2 linked regions of the Variovorax paradoxus genome follow. The protein of the gene in region 1 interacts with the protein of each later gene in a pairwise test. Links are inferred from orthologs where the notes say so. Each region holds a gene or a part of one and is shown on either strand. Other genes may lie near its edges.

Evidence for each region.
Region 2: the proteins of cysE (region 1) and cysK interact in binary tests that used the Escherichia coli proteins (3 or more experiments, as listed by UniProt). The link is inferred for Variovorax paradoxus from one-to-one orthologs.

The regions. Positions count from the first base shown.
Region 1 is NZ_JAUSXG010000001.1:1,154,401-1,157,567, forward strand. Bases 210-3,060 are described here. They hold cysE (serine O-acetyltransferase), read left to right. Parts: upstream 210-1,164; coding sequence 1,165-1,956; downstream 1,957-3,060. Other genes in these bases: QFZ42_RS05410 (inositol monophosphatase family protein), read right to left, coding at 210-261; QFZ42_RS05415 (RNA methyltransferase), read left to right, coding at 386-1,144; cadR (Cd(II)/Pb(II)-responsive transcriptional regulator), read right to left, coding at 1,976-2,446; QFZ42_RS05430 (heavy metal translocating P-type ATPase), read left to right, coding at 2,517-3,060. In the rest of the region: more of QFZ42_RS05410, read right to left, coding at 1-209; more of QFZ42_RS05430, read left to right, coding at 3,061-3,167.
Region 2 is NZ_JAUSXG010000001.1:4,378,902-4,382,057, forward strand. What follows is about bases 138-2,977. They hold cysK (cysteine synthase A), read left to right. Parts: upstream 138-1,017; coding sequence 1,018-1,938; downstream 1,939-2,977. Other genes in these bases: QFZ42_RS21030 (hypothetical protein), read left to right, coding at 138-519; QFZ42_RS21045 (NAD(P)/FAD-dependent oxidoreductase), read left to right, coding at 2,011-2,977. Outside these bases: more of QFZ42_RS21030, read left to right, coding at 1-137; more of QFZ42_RS21045, read left to right, coding at 2,978-3,156.

The sequences.
Region 1 (3,167 bases):
CCAGACGTAGTCCGAATCCTTGGCACCATGCTGGGTGCCCGATTCTTCGGCCAGGATGCCGTGCCCCGGATACGCGCCAAGCAGCGTTTCGATGATGACCTGCTCGCTGGCGTGGTCGACTTCGGTGACGAAGTCGTTGACCTGCTTTTGCGAAATGCGCACGGCCTCGACGTCGAGGGCGGCACGGTTGATGATTGCGCCGGCGGCGCGTGCGGCCTTGACGGCCACATTGAGCATGGGATGCAGGTTGGGGGACGACATTCTGGATTGTGAGAAGAACGGTGGGAGTGGTCCCCCTCTGAAGGCGACCCTGCGGCCCGGCGATGCGGGCGGCGAGAATCGGTCATTTTACCGGCTCCGCCCGTTTCGTGTCTCCAAACCCTCCATGCGCACCCGTTTTATCCTGATCCAGACCAGCCATGCCGGCAATGTGGGCGCCGCCGCCCGCGCCATGAAGACCATGGGTTTCGACGACCTCGTGCTGGTGGCGCCCAGGTGGGCCAACGTGCTTCGGCGGGAAGAAACCATCCAGCGCGCCAGCGGCGCGCTCGACGTGCTGACCAACGCCCGGATCGTCGCAACGCTCGACGAAGCGCTCGACGGCATCACCCACCTGTGCGCCACCGCGATGATTCCGCGCGACTTCGGCCCTCCCACGCGCACCCCGCGCGAGCACCTGGAACCGCTCGCGAAGCAGGGCGATCAGCACGTGGCTTTCCTGTTCGGCTCCGAACGCTTCGGGATGCGCAACGAGGACGTTTACCGCTGCAACGTGGCGCTGAGCATTCCGACCGACCCGGCCTTCGGTTCGCTGAACCTTGGCGCCGCCATTCAGGTGGTGGCCTACGAATGGCGCCTGGCGCTGGGCGGCTACGAAGTGCGCGACGCCACCGCGCCGATCGCGGCGGCCGATGCGAAAGCGGTGGCGGGCATGCTCGAGCATTGGGAGCGTTCGCTGGTGGAAATCGGCTTTCTCGACCCGCAGGCGCCCAAAAAGCTGATGCCCCGGCTGCAGCAGCTTTTCAACCGCGCGCAGCCCACGCCCGAGGAAATTCACATCCTTCGCGGCATTGCCAAGGCCATGGCCGACGCCGCCCACGCGTCTAAAACCCCATCGCCCGTACGCGAAGACCCCGCGCTTTAGACTGCCCGGGCCCTATCGATATAACGACAACAAAGGCAGCGATGTTTTCTCGATTGCGCGCCGACATCCGGTGCATCCTCGAACGCGACCCGGCCGCACGCAGCGCCTGGGAAGTGATCACGGTCTACCCCGGCTTCCACGCCGTGGTGCTGCACCGTTGGGCACACGCCTGTTGGACGCACGGCTTCAAGTGGCCGGCCCGCTTCATCGCGCACTGGGCGCGCTGGCTCACGGGCATCGAGATCCACCCGGCGGCCAAGCTCGGCGAGCGGGTGTTCTTCGACCATGCCATGGGCGTGGTGGTGGGCGAAACCGCCGAGATCGGCGACGGCTGCACCATCTACCAGGGCGTGACGCTGGGCGGCACCTCGCTCTACAAAGGCACCAAGCGGCACCCGACCCTGGGGCGCAACGTGGTGGTGAGCGCGGGGGCCAAGGTGCTGGGCGGCTTCCTCGTCGGCGACGGTGCCAAGATCGGCAGCAACGCGGTGGTCATCAAGCCGGTGCCGGCAGGGGCGACCGCGGTGGGCATTCCCGCACGCATCATTCCGTCGAAGGCCGGCGAGAGCGCCGACGTGGCCGCGCCGCAGAAGTTTTCCGCCTACGGCATCACGCAGGACGACGATCCGCTGAGCCAGGCGATGCGCGGGTTGATCGACAGCGCCGCGGGGCAGGAACACCAGATCGCGCTGCTGTGGCAGGCCATCGAGAAGCTGTCTGCGCATCCGGGCACCAAAGACTGCGTGCCTTGCGATGCGGCGCGTGACGAGAGCTTCGAGGCGGAGAAGCTCACCCAGCTCATCGGCAAGTAGCGGGGCCTGCGAGGCCGATTCAGGCCGATCGCTTCGGGGGTGCGTGCAGCGATCCATGCACATGCCCCGCGTGCTGCCCGAAAGGCTCTGTGGCGAGCTCGGCGGTGTCCAGCTCTTGCAGGATGCCGCAGTTCTGCGCCGATTCGGGGCCGCAGCACTGGAGCCGCAGTGCCTTCAATTGCTTCTCCAGCGTCTTGAGTTCGGAAATGCGCGCGGCCACGTGGCCGATGTGGTCGTCCAAGAGCTGGTTGACCTCGCCGCAGTCTTCTCCTGGCGCATCGCGAAACCGCAGCAGGCTGCGGATTTCGTCGAGCGTCATATCGAGCGAACGGCAGCGGCGGATAAAGCCCAGCCGCTGCGCATGCTCGTCGTCGTAGATGCGGTAGTTGCCTTCGGTGCGCGCCGGCTCGGGCAGCAGCTGCTCGCGCTCGTAGTACCGGATGGTTTCCACCGGCGTGTTCGCGGCCTTGGCCAGTTCTCCGATTTTCATGATGCGGCAAGAATGAAGTGGCGAATCGTCGTTTGACTCTACACCTGCTTCAGGGTTTCCAATGGCTTTCATGACGAACCAGAATGCCCTGAAGCCCGTGGCGCCGCATGCTCATCGGCAGCCGCCGGCCCCTGCCGAAACAGCGTGCTGCGGCAGCTCCGCCTGCGGATCGGTGTCCGCGCCCATCCACGCAGCCGACGTTCCGAAAGGCGCTTTGCTGTTTCGCATTCCCACCATGGACTGCGCCGTCGAAGAGTCCGAGATTCGCCGCGCGCTCGAGCCCGTCCGCGGCATCAGCGGGCTGCGCTTTCGCCTCGGCGAACGCACGATGGCGATCACGGCCGATGGCACCGCGTTGCCCGATGCGCTCGAAGCCATCCGCAAGGCCGGGTTCAAGCCCGAGCCGCTGAACGATGCGGCCGGCGCGCAGCCTGCTGCCGGCATGGCGCGCCGCACCGGCCTCTTCACGCCCGAGCTTTTGCGGCTGGTTGCCGCGCTGGTGCTGGCGATTGCGGCCGAGACAATTTCATTTTTCGCGCCGGAGGGCGCCGGGTTCACGGCAGCGGAGATGGGGCTGGCGCTCGCCGCCATCGCCCTCGCCGGACTCGACACCTACAAGAAGGGCTTCGCGGCACTGGTCCGCGGGCGGCTGAACATCAATGCCCTGATGGCGGTGGCCGTCACGGGCGCCTTCCTGATCGGCCAATGGCCCGAGGCCGCG
Region 2 (3,156 bases), 3.2 Mb from region 1 along the record:
GCCTGCACGGCGCCTCTTGCGCTGGCGGGCTGCAGCTATCTGGCACCCTTGCTGCCCGACTACACGCCCACGGCGCCAGCGGCGCCTCCGCCGGTTGTGTCGCCCAGCGGGCTCGCGCCGATCACCGAGGAGCAGGTGGAACGCATCCGCGAGGCGATCGTCGCCAAGCCGCCGACGCCGGCCGTGGCCAAGGTCGTGCGCAGCGCGGCGCCGGCCATCGAGTCTTTTGTGCGGACCGAAGGCTGCATCACCGCGCGCAACGGCGCCGTGCTCAACCCCTTCGCGGCGCCGGGCCGGCTGTTCGACGGCACGGGCTTTCAGGGCGGGCCGATGGCGGAAATGCAGTACCACGACAAGACGGCCTGCGTGACCGTCAAGCGCATCCAGAACTGGAAGATGGTGTCGCCGAAGCTGCTGCGCTTCGACGTGGTCTACGTGGGCGACGACGGCGAGGAGCGCTCCGTGAAGCGGCATGAACTGATGCGCCAGCCGAAGGGCGGCTGGCTGTTTACGCGCTGAGCCGCTGGCGGCGGCCCGCGGCCGCCAGCGAAAGAAAAAGTGTGAAGCCCGCCGATAAGCCGGATTCTGTGCGTTGAGGTTGCCCCCAACGTGACCGCCATTACTCTGGGCCGTTTGTCGCCAAACGGCTCGATGCCACCTACCCGCCAGCTCAGCGGAACCACCTCGATACTGGCCTACTTGGTGTTGCTGCGCGCAGAGATTGCCCGTTTCACCCGAACTAAATCGGCTCGTCTCTGTTGCTCTGATCCTCACCTCGCGGTGGAGAGTCGTTAACTCCTGCGCTGTCCTGTGCAGTCCGGACGTTCCTCCAGTGCGGTCTTTCGACGCGGCGCCTTGCGGCGTCGCCCCTTTCGGGCTTGCACCAGCGGCGGTCTGGCGTGCTTCACGAAGGGGATTATCGCCTGATCCCCTCGCATCCGCCGGCGGGCCGACTCACAATGTCGCTTCGACCGACCTGCCCTGCCCTGCCCTGCCAACAACGCCCAAGGAGATCCAATGAAGGCCGAGAACATCCTCCAGACCATCGGCAACACGCCGCACATCCGCATCCACCGCCTGTTCGGCAATGCGAAGCAGCAGGTGTGGATCAAATCCGAGCGAGCGAACCCCGGCGGCTCCATCAAGGACCGCATCGCGCTCTCGATGGTCGAAGACGCCGAAAAATCGGGCGCGCTGAAGCCCGGCGGCACCATCGTCGAGCCCACCTCGGGCAACACCGGCATCGGCCTGGCGATGGTCGCGGCCGTGAAGGGCTACAAGCTGATCCTGGTGATGCCCGACAGCATGTCGGTGGAGCGCCGCCGCCTGATGCTGGCCTACGGCGCCACCTTCGACCTGACGCCGCGCGCTGGCGGCATGAAGGCCTCCATCGCCCGCGCCGAGGAAATCGTGGCCGGCACGCCGGGCGCGTGGATGCCGCAGCAGTTCAACAACCCCGCCAACGTCGACGTGCACATGCGCACCACGGCCGAGGAAATTGCGGCCGACTTCCCGGACGGCATCGACGTGCTGATCACCGGCGTGGGCACCGGCGGCCACATCACGGGCGTGGCGCGGGTGCTCAAGAAGAAGTGGCCGAAGCTGCAGGTGTTCGCGGTGGAGCCGGTGGCCTCGCCGGTCATCTCCGGCGGCGCGCCCTCGCCGCACCCGATCCAGGGCATCGGCGCCGGCTTCATTCCGAAGAACCTCGACACCTCGCTGCTCGACGGCGTGCTGCAGGTCGACGCCGAACCGGCGCGCGAAATGGCCCGCCGCTGCGCGGTCGAGGAAGGCATGCTCGTGGGCATTTCGTCCGGCGCCACGCTCGCGGCCATTGCGCAGAAGCTGCCGACGCTGGCACCCGATGCGGTGGTGCTGGGCTTCAATTACGACACCGGCGAGCGCTACCTCTCGGTCGAAGGTTTCCTGCCGGGCTGACAGCTATCTCTTTCATAGCGCCCCGGGCGCGTAAAATCTGCGGTCTGCTTGATAACCACAAGCCACACCGACATGCTGAGAATTTCTGAAATCAAACTGCCGCTCGACCACGACGACGCGGCGCTCCCCCAAGCCATTGCCACTGCCCTCGATACGCCGGTCTCCGGCGTGCGCGAGTTCAAGGTGTTCAAGCGCAGCTTCGACGCGCGCAAGCCGCAACTGCTGCAGGTCTACATCGTCGACGTGCAGCTCGCCGACGCCGAACTGGAAGCCGCATTGCTCGCCAGGCACGCCGGCCATCCGCACATCCAGCCTTCGCCCGACATGCGCTACACGCCGCCGGCGCATGCGCCCGAAGGCGCGCCCCGGCCGGTGGTGATCGGCTTCGGCCCCTGCGGCATCTTCGCGGCGCTGATGCTCGCGAAGATGGGCTTCAAACCCATCGTGCTCGAACGCGGCAAGACCGTGCGCCAGCGCACACGCGACACCTGGGGCCTGTGGCGCAAGAGCACGCTCAACCCCGAGTCGAACGTGCAGTTCGGCGAAGGCGGCGCCGGCACTTTTTCGGACGGCAAGCTTTACAGCCAGATCAAGGACCCGCGCTTCCTCGGCCGCAAGGTGATGGAAGAGTTCGTCAAGGCCGGTGCGCCGCCAGAGATTCTTTACGTCGCGCATCCGCACATCGGCACCTTCAAGCTGGTGAAGGTGGTGGAGAACATCCGCGAGCAGATCGTCGCGCTGGGCGGTGAAATCCGCTTCGAGCAACGCGTGACCGACGTGCACATCGAGGACGGCCCCACCGGCAAGCACCTTCGCGGACTCACCGTGCTCGACCAGACGACCGGCCAGAGTAGCGAACTGCGCGCCGACCACGTGGTGATGGCGCTCGGCCACAGCTCGCGCGACACTTTTTCCATGCTGCACGCGCGCGGCGTGCACATCGAGGCCAAGCCCTTCTCCATCGGCTTTCGGGTCGAACACCCGCAGGGCCTCATCGACCGTGCGCGTTGGGGCCGGCATGCGGGCCATCCGCTGCTCGGCGCGGCCGACTACAAGCTGGTGCACCACGCGAGCAACGGCCGCTCGGTCTACAGCTTCTGCATGTGCCCGGGCGGCACCGTGGTGGCGGCCACGAGCGAGCCGGGCCGCGTGGTCACCAACGGCATGAGCCAGTACTCGCGCAACGAGCGCAACGCCAACGCGGGCATCGTGGTGGGC